3 regions of the Arthrobacter sp. TMN-50 genome follow, and region 2 is predicted to be linked to each of the others. Evidence: riboswitches for the same ligand, from Rfam matches in the RefSeq annotation. Region 2 holds a riboswitch; each other region holds the start of a gene.
What was found. A riboswitch is a leader RNA that binds a small molecule or an ion and turns the genes downstream of it on or off. The one in region 2 is predicted to bind cyclic di-AMP.
Positions count from the first base shown of each region.

Region 1 (4,179 bases), on a different contig from region 2:
ACCTGAGAAGGACATTATGACTCTCCCCTCCGATACTCGGACCAAGCGTGCCGCGTTGATCGTCAACCCGGTCAAGAACACCGGCGCTGATATTCGCGCAATCGTTTCGGGGCTTTGCGCTGCCGATGGCTGGGACGAGTTGCTGTACCTGGAGACCACGGCCGATGACCCGGGCCGCGGCCAGGCGCAGGAAGCCGTGGATGCCGGAGTGGATGTGGTGATCGCCGCTGGTGGCGACGGAACGGTCCGCTGCGTGGCCGAAGTGGTCAACGGCACCGGCGTCGCACTGGGCCTGATCCCGCTCGGCACCGGCAACCTCCTGGCCCGCAACCTGGACATCGCCGTCGACGATCCTGAGGAGGCAGCCAAAGCTGCCCTCTTTGGCACCGAGCGCAAGGTGGACGTGGTGCACGTCACCGTCGACCGCGCCCAGGACTCCCATGTGTTCCTGGTGATGGCGGGCCTGGGGTTCGACGCGTCGATCATGGCGGACACCCGCGACGATCTCAAGGACAAGGTGGGCTGGCTGGCCTACGTCGACGCTGGCATCCGGAACCTCAGTGGTAAGCCTGCCCGCACCCGGATCACCCTGGACGGCGGCAAGGTTATCGAGCGGAAGCTGCGCAGCGTGATGGGCGGAAACTGCGGCAAGATCATGGGCGGGCTGGAAATTTTCCCGGGGGCGAAGATCGACGACGGCCTACTGGACATCATGACCGTGGCACCGACCGGCCGGCTCGGCTGGTTTGGCGTCGTGGGCAAACTGTTTGCCCGCGGCAAGGGCAAAGACCCATCGCTGGAGTATTTCCAGTGCAAGAGCGCAGAAATCCAGCTCGACGAGCCGCAGGAGATCCAGCTCGACGGCGACCCGCTCGGCAAAGGCACGCACATGGCCCTGAAGGTGGATGCAAACTCGCTGCGGCTGCGGATGCCGTACGGCAAGAAGGATCCCGCAGTCGTCACCAACCCGGTGCCCTGAGCCGCTCCAGTTTCCCACCGATCGGGCACGGTGGATGGGATTGTCCAGACAATCCCATCCACGGGGCTTGACCAGCGGGAACGACGGCGGGATTCCCGAGTTTCCCTCGGGCTAGAGCCGCGTCTGCGGGTCGACTTTTTCGCCGTCGACCAGGAGCTCAAAGTGGAGGTGGCAGCCGGTTGAGTTGCCGGTGCTGCCGACGGCTCCAAGGCCTTGTCCCTTCGCAACGGTGTCCCCGACGCTAACTCCAAGGGTGCTCAGGTGGTTGTAGGACGTTTCAAGGCCGCCACCATGGTCCACCACAATCCGCTGGCCGCCCCCATAGGCATGCCACCCGGATTCCACCACGGTGCCGGTGCGCGAAGCCAGGACGGGTGTTCCGCAGGCGCCCGCGTAGTCGGTGCCGGTGTGCAGTTCTTCGCCGAACCCACCCATCGGGTTCACCCGATAGCCAAACGATGAGGCGATCGTAGCGTCCTTGATGGGCGCGGCGAAGCTGGCAGCGTCGCTCGAGAGCACAGTGGTTTTGGCGGCCAACGTGGAGGCCGTGGCGAGCGGTGACTCTTTGCTGAAATCGATCTCGGCCTGGGAGTCAGCGGTGACGGGCGCGGTGGGGACCGCTACCTGTTTGGCGGCTGGTGAGGGAGGAGCCTCTACCGCGGGAGAGAACGCCGTCAGGGCAAGGCCCGCCGCTGCGGCGAGCACACCCGCGGCAATTACGGCAGACCGACGGGTGGAGGTGTGCGGGGCGGACGCGCGGCGGCGCCCGGAAGTGACCGGCTGGAGCAAAACAAGTGCCTCTCTGCAACGCCGGTGAAGTTAGCTGTCGGATTCGAGCAAGAGTTGACTCGGCCCACTGCTGCTTTCCGGCACGAGAGCGGGAAAGCGATTTGCGAAGGGCTGCACCCCGAAGGCAGGAAAACTGCCAGAAGATGGGTCCTCCACCCCTGCCACGGTGAATTGGGGGCCGGCTGCTGACAGGGTTAGGCGTGCAGTCCGGGAGCCACAGTGATGCAGATGGCTCCCTACAAAGGTAGGCCATCTTACGGAAAAGTTATAATTCCGTAACACAACTCACGGCGTGGCGCCTAGGTAAGCTCTGACCGTCCCTTGCGCCAGTACCCCATGAAAGCAACCTGCTTACGGTCGATGCCGACGTCGCGCACTAGGTAGCGCCGCAGCCCTCGAACCACTGCGGCTTCGCCGGCGATCCACGCGTAGAACGGGAGCGCGCCGGACGGCCGGTCGGGGTTAAGCGAGCTGGTGAGGGTCGAAGCGTTCAACCGCTGGGGTGTCTCCCAGAGAATTGTCTCGTCGATGTTCACCTCTTCCGGTTCGGGGCCGGCCGCCGCCGCGGCAGCAGCGGCGAGCGTCAGGCCGGCACCCGAGGTGGGCTCCACCCCGGAAGCGAAGGGTGCCGCCAGCGACACCCACCCCGGCACACGGACCGCGTCACGGACCGCGGCGTCGAGAAGCTCCCCATGGGATCGCCGTGCCCGTGCCAGCCAGGTGATCTCGACCGACGAGCCGGTGAAAACGTCCTGGAAGTCCGCCGGGTCCGGCACCTCAAGGAAGGCGTGCCCACCCACATGGGCGGGCAGCGACTCGAGGATGGCACTGATGGCGGGCACCGCTGTCTCATCGCCGGCCAGCAGGATGTGCTGGGCCAGCCCGGGACGCCATTCAATCCCACCGTAGGAACCGGCGGTGGCGCAGGTGGCGGCGTGGACGTTCGGTCCGATTAGCCAGATCCGGTCCCCGGGTGTTGCCGCGGCGGCCCAGAGCGACGCCGGTCCCCCGTTGCCGTCCGCGTCGAAGTGCATCACGAAGTCGACGTCAATTTCGGGTTGGTCAGCGTCGCACCGGGTTTCCCTGACGGTGTAGGTGCGCATCGACCCACGATCGGTCGGATCCATGGCCAGCCACTGCTGGTACCAGCCGGGCCCCTCGGTGGGTGACTCCAGCAGTTCCCGCAGGTTGAGGCGGCGTGCGTCGTCGTCCCGGGTGGCTGGGATTATCACCTTGATACGCAAATCAAGGGTTGGGCCCTGCACGCCGAAGTCCGTAAGGCAGGATCCTCCGAAGGTGACGCGTTGGAAGTTGTCGCTCAGTCGCTGCACCCGGGTCACAACGACGTCGAACGCTGTCACTGCCGAAACTGCTGCTTCGGTGCGCTGGGCCTGCCGGGCGGGACGGTTGCTGACTTCGGTCAAGATGCTGCCTCCAGATGCTGCGCGGACAGCGCGTCCTGCGGGTTAGGCAGGTACCCCTGCCCGGTGGTTGAGTCTGATGGCTCCAGCGTTGATCCGGCCTCGGAGTGGTGCCGGCCCACCGGAATCACCATGGGTGTGCCGGACACGGGATCCGGGATGACGCGGCACTGCAGGCCGAAGACCGAGGTGACCGTCTCTTCGGTCACGACGTCGGCCGGGTTCCCCTGGGCCGCAATTTGGCCGTCCTTCATGGCGATCAGGTGGTCGGCGTAGCGCGCGGCAAGGTTGAGGTCATGGAGGACGATGGCCACGGTGGTGCCAACGCGCCGGTTCAGATCGGTGATCAGGTCCAACACTTCCACCTGATGGGTGACATCGAGGAAGGTGGTGGGTTCGTCCAGCAGCAGGATGTCGGCCTGCTGGGCCAGGGCCATGGCAATCCAGACGCGTTGCCGCTGACCGCCGGACAGTTCGTCAACAAAACGGTCGGCGAGTTCGAAGGTGTGGGTCGCCTCGAGGGCGTTCGCAACGGCGTCGTCGTCGTCGTCGGTCCATTGCCTGAACCAGCCCTGGTGCGGGTAGCGGCCCCGCCCCACCAAATCTGCGACGGTGATCCCGTCCGGCGCCAGAGGGGTCTGCGGCAACAGGCCGAGGGTGCGCGCAACGGCGCGGGTGGGCAGCGAGTGGATGTCCTTGCCGTCGAGGCTGACGACGCCGGCCGTCGGCTTGAGCAGCCGGGCGAGGCCGCGCAGCAGAGTGGATTTGCCGCAGGCGTTGGCACCTACGATCACGGTGACCTTGCCGGCCAGCAGCTCGAGTGTCAGGTCCTGGACTACTTTGCGGTCATCGTACGCGAGTGTCAGGTCACTGGCTGTCAGCGCCATATCAGCCTCCCTGGCCTGTGCGGTTGGCTGTCACAAGCAGCCACAAGAGAAACGGTGCCCCGAGAATGCCCGTCACCACGCCGACCGGCAGCGACACACCGGG
Region 1 covers NZ_JBTNDG010000001.1:769,316-773,494, forward strand. The annotation lists gene ACX80A_RS03730 (diacylglycerol/lipid kinase family protein) at 17-979, shown strand; gene ACX80A_RS03735 (M23 family metallopeptidase) at 1,091-1,768, opposite strand; cyclic di-AMP (ydaO/yuaA leader) riboswitch at 1,773-1,962, opposite strand; gene ACX80A_RS03740 (siderophore-interacting protein) at 2,068-3,192, opposite strand; gene ACX80A_RS03745 (ABC transporter ATP-binding protein) at 3,189-4,076, opposite strand; gene ACX80A_RS03750 (FecCD family ABC transporter permease) at 4,078-4,179, opposite strand, start outside.
Region 1: it holds a riboswitch for cyclic di-AMP, as region 2 does, so the genes downstream of both, ACX80A_RS03735 (M23 family metallopeptidase) here and ACX80A_RS07305 (NlpC/P60 family protein) in region 2, are expected to answer to the same signal.

Region 2 (4,179 bases):
TAGACGGGACCTGAGCCCAGGTCAGCTGGTGCAACAACTGTCTGGTTGCCGTTAAATCCCCCGTGGACGGCCTGGCCACCACCAATGTAAACGGCGATGTGAGCCACTCCGGCGCCACCATCCGCATAGTAAAGTAAGTCGCCCGGAATAGCTTCGCCAGCGCTGACGGTGCGTCCGAGGGACAGGTAACCGGCTGGCCAGCCGTGGAAGTTGATCCCTGCGGCTGCGAGGGCGTTGCTGACGAGGCGGGTGCAGTCCTGGGTGACCCCAAGCTGTCCCTGCGCTGCAGCAGCGATGGTGGCAGCTACCCCGGAGGAAGCGGCTGGCTTTTGCTGTGCGGCCGGAGCCTCGGCTGCTGGCGCAGACTGAGCGGGTACAACCTGAGCGGGCACTGCCTGAGCGGGCGCTACCTGGGTGGGCGCTGCCTGCTTCAGTTCTGCAACAGGTGTGACGGGTGTTGGTTCAACGGGTGCTACTTCGGCGGCCGGGGCCACGACGGGAGCTTCGGCTACCTCGGCGACGGTTTCCACCTGTGCGGTCACTGTGGGGGCTTCGACGATGGTCGGAGCCGCAACGGCCTTGACCGGGGTGCGGTTGAAGGCGATCTCGGCGTCCGCTGGTGCCTCGACAACTGCTGGTGCTGCCTGAATCTCCAACGCCGAGGCGAGGGCGACGCGTTCCACCGACTCGAGCGAAAGGTCGGCGGCGTTGGCCGACACCCCGCCAGTCAGAACAAGGCCGGATGCTGCGGCGATGACGGCAGCCTGCCGACCCATGCCACCGGCGTTTTCGGTGACTGCCTTGGCCAGGGCCGAGAAATTGGTGGTCTGGCGTCTATCGGCGCGGTGACGTGCAATAGCGGCGCGTGTTGTCATTCTGAGATTCTCCAGTTTGATTCTTGGGCTTTAGCGGACACGGAAGCTTTAGCGGACACGGACGAAACTGGAGCCAGCGAGGTCAGCTAACGGGTGCAAAATGGTCGCGTTGACCCCGTTCATTCCGCTGCTGATGACTTGTCCGTTGCCGACGTAAATCGCAACGTGTCCCGGGCGGATGACGAGGTCCCCTGGCTGAGGCGAACCGACCACGTCGCCGTACGCATAGAACTGCTCGGGCCCCAGGTCACCGACCGTCTTACCAACCGAACGCAAGGCCACCTCGACGAGAACCGTGCAATCCTGCACTGCGCCGATCTGCGAGTAGGCACTAGCTACGAGAGCCGCACCGATACCACTCGAAGAAACACTGGCGGGCTGTGGCTTCGGGGCCACCTCTTTAGCGGCAGGCTCCGGAGCCGCAACGGCTGGAGCAGGCGCGGCGGCTGCAGGCGTTGCGGCGGCTGCAGGCGTTGCGGCGGGACCCTGCGCCGGTGCTGTAGCGGGACCCTGCGCCGGTGCTGTAGCGGGACCCTGCGCCGGTGCTGATTCCTGAACGGCGGGCTCGACGACGGCGGTCGGAGCGAGGACCTCAGCTACAGGCGCGACGGCGTCGGCCTGGACCTCAACTACTGGTGCGATTTCCACCACAGCGGGCGTTGCCGTGACGGCGGTGCGCTCGAAGGTGATGTCTGCGGTGGCGGCCGCGCTAACGGAGTCAGCGGTAACCGCAACGGGATTCAAGGGGGTGGAGAGTGCAACGCGCTCAGACTGGCCGATCCCGTGGGCTGGCAGTCCGGCTGTCAGGACCAGTCCCGAAGCTGCGACGATGACCGCGGCCTGGCGGCCTACTGATCCAGCGTTCGACGAGACAGCGCTGGAGATGGCTGTCAAGGGGCTGGTGTGCGTGCGGACGGCCCGGTGGCGGCCCAGAGAAGAGCTAGTTGACACGTTTGATTGCCTCTCCCAATTGCCTGCGAGGTGAGCTGTCGGATTCGGATGGGAGTCACCCGGCCACATGATTTCCTACTGGAAACACGCGACTTAACCCCAAGGATTTCCTGCGAAATCCAGTAATTGGTTCCCCCGCCTCTGCCATGCGAATTGTGCGATCGGACCCCGGGCAGTGGCAGAGCTAGGCGATCTGCTCGGGAGTGCCAAATTGACTAGAATTTGGCACGAGGTTGACGGTACATCAGATTGATCACAATGTCACATTCCGGTCACGGAACGATATGTCCTTGGTTACAGCCAGCCCATGGGGTCCACTGTTTGACCGTCAACCATCACCTCGAAGTGCAGGTGGCAACCGGTTGACGCGCCGGTACTGCCGCTCTGTGCGACCACCTGAGCGCGGTCAACTTTCTGCCCCTCATTGACGCTACTGAGGGAAAGATGGTTATAGGAGGATTCGAGCCCGTTGCCGTGGTCGATGACTACACGGTTCCCGCCGCCATAGGGGTGCCACCCAGCAAAGGTGACGGTGCCGGCCGCTGCGGCGAAGACTTCAGAACCGCAGGAGCTGCTGAAGTCCTGTCCGGAATGCAGCTCGCCGCTCATCCCTGTGATCGGACTTACCCGGTAGCCGAAGGGTGAGGTGAGGACCAGCTCTTTCATTGGCGCTGACAGGGACCCTCGGGCCGCGGCCGGCACGGCGGTCGATCCTGCGGCGGTCATGATCTCACTGAGCTTGACGTCGGCATCGAACGTGCTCTGCAGCGCGGTGCGACTGAAGTCGACCGGAGCAGCGGCCGGGACCTTGATGTCGCGGGGTACTGCCGTTTCGATGACGGCGGCGGCAGCGCCGGCGGCGTCCGGCATGTCCTCGGCCGGAATGGATGCGGCGGTGGTGGGCAACGCGATGGTCAGCACCAGGCCTGAGGCGGCGGCGGCGATCGCGATCTTCTGGCTCAGCCCGGTCACTGAGAGGTCGTTCCTGACGCGGGTGGCCCGACGTCGTCGATCGAGACGCTGGGCGTCTCGGGGACGCGCGGTAGGTACCGGGGCACCGGCACGGCGGCGTCCCGAAGCATGCTGCTTCGACAAAGGGTCCCTTTCGTATATGCCTGCGAAGTTAGCTGTCGGATTCGAGTCGGGAAGTAACTCGGCCCAGATCTGATCCGCTGACACGGCACCGGATCCGGGCTTCACCCCAAGGCGGCAGATCGGCCGCCGTCGATGGGTCCTCCGCCCCTGTCACGGGTTCTCAGCATCCTGATCCGCTGACAGGGTTAGGCGTGCGGATCAGGTAACGCTGATGTATCAACGCCAGTTTTCCATTATCCGCGACCAGACGCAAAAGAGATACGTTCGTTATCTTTTCCTGTGGATAACTTGCGGCAACAGTGCGCTTTACTACCTTAAGGCACTGTCGTGCTGACCGAGACAAATACGTGCGCGGCGACGTCGGGCGGCAGTTCGAGCGCCCCGTCGATCCCCTCGACCCGGACCGACACGTAATCGCCGACCGTCTGCGCGCTGATGACTGTTCCTGGCCGCAATCCGCCCTCATCAAGCTGCGAGAGCAACTCGGGATCCACCTGGATGGGCTCCGCCAGCCGGACAAGGGTGACCACCGACCCCGAGGGGTTGGTTCCGACTACTGAGAGGAGACTGCGCACACCGGCAGCGAAGTTTTCGGTCGGCGGGCCGCCCAGCGCTTCGAGCCCGGGGATGGGGTTGCCGTAGGGCGACTCGGTGGGCTTTCCCAGCAGCTCGTACAGGCGCTGTTCAACCCGTTCGCTCATCACATGCTCCCAGCGACACGCCTCCTCATGGACGTACGCCCAATCGAGACCGATCACATCGGAAAGCAGCCGTTCAGCGAGGCGGTGTTTACGCATCACACCGATGGCGCGACGTCGACCGAGGTCAGTGAATTCCAGGTGGCGGTCGCCGGAAACCACCACCAATCCATCACGCTCCATCCGGCCGATGGTCTGCGACACAGTCGGACCCGAATGGCGGAGCCGTTCGGCGATCCGGGCGCGGAGGGCAACTATGTTCTCCTCCTCCAGTTCCAGGATCGTCCGCAGATACATCTCAGTGGTATCGATGAGGTCCGTCATACGGTTCAGCTCCTAGGCACTGGTGCGGGATGGAACAGCGGGCAGCTTTCGCGGTGGGAACGCGGCACGTAACGCCAGCGCCGAACGTGAGTCCTACGCCTCCCAAGGTTAACTCATTTCCCGCTGGCCCGGGCAATCAGGCGTCGCCGTGCGCACCACGTGGTCTGTTCACAAATGCCAGCGGAGGCAGGCAGTGCGGCAGAATGAAACCCGTCCCACGTTGCGCGCTTACCCCT
Region 2 covers NZ_JBTNDG010000003.1:217,670-221,848, forward strand. The annotation lists gene ACX80A_RS07300 (NlpC/P60 family protein) at 1-875, opposite strand, end outside; gene ACX80A_RS07305 (NlpC/P60 family protein) at 924-1,826, opposite strand; cyclic di-AMP (ydaO/yuaA leader) riboswitch at 1,832-1,996, opposite strand; gene ACX80A_RS07310 (M23 family metallopeptidase) at 2,121-2,921, opposite strand; cyclic di-AMP (ydaO/yuaA leader) riboswitch at 2,924-3,097, opposite strand; gene ACX80A_RS07315 (metal-dependent transcriptional regulator) at 3,236-3,943, opposite strand.

Region 3 (4,179 bases), on a different contig from region 2:
ATGCCATGAGGGGCTCCCTCGATCTCCACATAGTCCGCCTCAGGCAAGGCTTTGTGGAACTCCCGTCCTGTCGAGTCGATCGGCAAAATATTGTCAGCTGTACCGTGCACGATCAGCGAGGGCACAGTGATCTTGGCGACGTCTGCACGGAAGTCGGTGAGCCAGGTGGGTTGTGCCCATACAGAGGCGTGAGAAGAAGCCGCGTAGGCAAGGTTCTTGTTTGCTGCGAGTGCTTCCTCGCTAAGCCGGGCGCCGAGGTTGTCTTTGGTGTTAAAGAAGTCATCAAAAAAGTTGGTAAAGAATGCGTACCGATCCGACTTGACTGCCGCAAGCAACCCATCGAACACCTCCTGAGAAACCCCAGCAGGATTATCTTCGGTCTTCAGTAGGAAGGGCTGAAGCGAACCGAGGAATACTGCCTTCGTAACGCGGTCTGAACCGTAGGTGCCAAGGTACCGTCCCACTTCGCCGGTTCCCATGGAGAATCCGACCAGGACAGCATCACGCAGATCGAGCGATTCCAGGACTGCCTGCAGGTCAGCGGCGTAGGTGTCATAGTCATGGCCAGTGGTGGGTTTGGAGGACTTACCAAAACCTCTTCGGTCGTAGGTGATGACCCGGTAGCCAGCATCAAGAAGGGCCGAGCTTTGCTTCTCCCATGACGACCCGTCAAGGGGATACCCGTGAATCAGAACGATCGGCTGGCCGTCTCCGTGATCCTCGAAGTACAGCTGAACTGGGGCCGAGTTTTCGTATCCGGCGGTGATGTACGGCATCAAGCGAATCCTTCCAATAGGATGAGAACGAGCGTTCTCAGGATACTACCGACACTACGGGAACGGCGGTTCCGCCGCAAGTACACTGGGACAATGGACGAAGGAAAGGTGCGCGACAGGGTGATCGAGGCCGCTGACTCGCTGTACTACGGGCGCGGCATCCAGGCTGTAGGAATGGATGATTTGCGAGAGGCCTCTGGCGTATCCCTGAAGCGGCTATATCTGCTGTTTTCATCTAAAGAGGCGATTGTGCTTGCGGTGCTCCGGTACCGGCACCAGCTGTGGACCGATGGCGTCACGTCTGCTGTAGACCGCGCCACGTCCCCACGGGAACGCCTGCTGGCCGTCTACGATTATCTCGCCGACTGGTTTGCCACCGACTCATTTCGGGGCTGCGGGTTTATTAATGCCTTCGGGGAGCTTGGCGCCGTTTCGCCTGCAGTTGCCGAGATAGCCCGATTACATAAACGCTCCTTTCAGGAGTACCTATCCCGCTTGGTCGCCGACGCCGGTGGAACCGAGGAACTTGCCGCTCAGCTGGCCATCCTGGCGGAAGGCGCACAAACCACCGCCGCGATTAGCGGCACCATCGAACCCGCAGGGCAAGCCCGCCGAGCGGCCGAAATCCTCATCGACTCCCGCTGAGCTTCTCGAACGCTGATACCCAACGACTATTCAGATCAGGTCAGGCATGAGTTAGTAAAACACAAAAGTGGCAGATGCCCTCCGTTCAGGGCACCTGCCACTCTTGTTCGGCTTACGGAGGATATCCGTACGGCCTCGGTGTTAGCCGTTGACTCGGACGAAGTAAGATCCGGCGAGGTCGGACAGCGGGTGCTCAATGGTGAGGTTGGCCCCGTTCATGCCGCTGCTGATGACGTTCCCGTTCCCCACATAGATCGCAATGTGGCCGGGGCGGACGACGAGGTCACCGGGCGCGGGGCTTGATACCCGGGTTCCATACTGGTCAAACTGCAGCGGTCCAAGGTCGCCAACGTTCAGGCCGATGGAGCGTAGTGCCTGCTCGACGAGGATGGTGCAATCCTGAATGGACCCAAGCTGGCCGTAAGCCGAAGCGACCAGTGCAGCGCCAACGCCACTCGCTGGAGTGGAAGGACTGTCTGATGCAATCGGGGTGATGGAACCGGAAGCCAGAGCCATCATTGCCGGCGCAGCCGCCGGTGCCGCAGCCGTCGGTGCCGCGGCGGGAGCCACTGGGGCGAACGCTTGAAGCGCGGACGGTGCAGGTGCGGATGGTGCCGGAACGGTAGCGGGATCGGCGGCAGGGGCCGCGCCGCCTGCGAGCTGGATCTGCTGCCCCGGGTAGATGATGGAGGCGTAGGACAGGCCATTCTGCGTCAGCAGATTGTCAAGGCTGATGCCGTTCCGTGAGGCAATCGCCCCAAGCGTATCGCCGGCGACGACCGTGTGAGCTCCCGCGGCAGCAGCGGGCGCTGAGATGGTTGTTGCTTGAGCTGTGTTTCCGGCGTCCTGGGTGTATGTTCCGGCGTGGGCGGTAGCTCCGACCGAGAAGACAAGGCTGCCGGTCGCGGCTGCGATGATTGCTGGTTTGCCCAGTGCGACGGCGTTGGACTTCGCTGACTGGGCCAGGCCCTCGAGGGCGATGGAGTGGTTGGTGGCGGCGCGGTGACGTGCCGGGATGGACGTACGTGACATGGTGGTTTGCCTCTCCCATGCCTGCGGGGTGAGCTGTCGGGTTCGGATGGGAGTCACCCGGCCGGCCGCCACCGGTGCACTATTCCTGCCATCGCGAACGACGTAGGTCATGCACTGGATAGTCGGATCGACTTAACCCCGAGGGTCACCGTGTGCGGTGGCCCGGTGGAAACGTGGTTCCCCCGTCCCTGCCATCTGGATTGTGCGAACGGTTCCCGGAGCAGCGGCAGGGCTCGGCATTCTGCTCGGGAGTGTGATCTCGGCGGGGTGCCAGGATCACTCGAAAAAGAATACCCCACCCTGGTATTTAAGTCACATTAGGGTAACGGTTCCCAGGGATTGCCCAGGGGGCGATCAGGTTCCACGTCCTTCGAACGAAGTAACGATACCGATTCTCTGAACCGTCGTCCCTCCGGTCCGGGCGGTTACTGGTGGTTGGATCGAATGTTCGTGAAGGTCCGCCCGTTGTCGTTGGAAACCTGGACTCTGTCTTCGGTCGCGACCCAGATCCGCATTAAGCCGTCGTCAAGCATGTGGGTTGTGATCGCCGCTGCCTGACCGGAAACTATACCTTGTTTCGTCCAGGTCAAACCTGCGTCCCGGCTGGTATGGATCTGGCCCTCAGGTGTAATTCCCGCAGCAATACCTTCAGAAAGGGCGGTCAACATGAGGAGGGGCGCTCCAGGTACGGCAGCCCACGTCTCGCCGTTGTCCGTGGAACGTTGCAGGCCTCCCTCGGTTGTCGCGAGAACAGTACCGTCACGGGGTGTTGCAGCGAGGTTGAACGCAGGAATCTGTCCATCGACGAAGTCCCAGGAGGTTCCGTCGTCGCTGATCCGGAGCTGACCGTCGAATCCCACTATCCCGGAGTCGGTGGCGGCGAGGGCATGGAAGTCGGACTCGCCCTGCTGGGATAGCGGCTGCCAGCTTTGCCCCTGGTCGGTCGATCGAATGAGCCCGACCGGGTCGGGAAGTTCTGATCCAGGCCCCGGATGCCCGGATGCGTAGAAGTCTCCGTTTCCCGCCGCGGTAAAACCCATCAGATCAATGGTTGGGCCGATTTTGATGGCTGGCTAAGGATGAGGAGGGCCAATTTTTGCCCTCCTCATCCGGTGGAACACCCGCAGGGCTAGAATCCGGCGAGCAGTTCTTCCATTTCCTGAATTTCCGCTTGCTGGGTTTCCGCTATCGTCTCGGCGAGCGCAATTGCTTCGGGGTTCTCTCCGTTGTCGATTTCTTCATGGGCCATGTCCACCGCGCCGATGTGATGTTCAGTCATCGATTCGAGGAACATCTCGGCCGCATCGTCACCTTCCGCGGCTTCAAGGTCGGCCATCTGGTCTTGGCCCATCATTCCGTCCACACCACCGGTGGATCCCATGCCGTGGCCCGCCATCCCACCTTCGGGCATGACCGGCCGGTCCCACGCTTCCAACCAGCTGGTCATGGTTTCAATCTCGGGGTCCTGTGCCTCTTTGATCCGGGTGGCCAGATTGACGACGTCGGGACTGACATTGTCCTTGGCTAGCATCACGTCGCTCATTTCGACCGCCTGTTGGTGGTGGGGAATCATCGACTGAGCGAACATCGCGTCGGCGTCGTTGTGCTCGGGCGATACCTCGGCAGTGGATTCGGCTGAGGTTGTTTCCGGGGTGGAAGCCGATGGTTCGTCCACCGAAGTCGCGGGATTGGTGTCGCTGCCGCAGCCAGCGAGGGTGACGATAGT
Region 3 covers NZ_JBTNDG010000008.1:86,678-90,856, forward strand. The annotation lists gene ACX80A_RS10930 (alpha/beta fold hydrolase) at 1-776, opposite strand, end outside; gene ACX80A_RS10935 (TetR/AcrR family transcriptional regulator) at 870-1,421, shown strand; gene ACX80A_RS10940 (C40 family peptidase) at 1,563-2,453, opposite strand; cyclic di-AMP (ydaO/yuaA leader) riboswitch at 2,457-2,670, opposite strand; gene ACX80A_RS10945 (F510_1955 family glycosylhydrolase) at 2,879-3,520, opposite strand; gene ACX80A_RS10950 (DUF305 domain-containing protein) at 3,583-4,179, opposite strand, start outside.
Region 3: it holds a riboswitch for cyclic di-AMP, as region 2 does, so the genes downstream of both, ACX80A_RS10940 (C40 family peptidase) here and ACX80A_RS07305 (NlpC/P60 family protein) in region 2, are expected to answer to the same signal.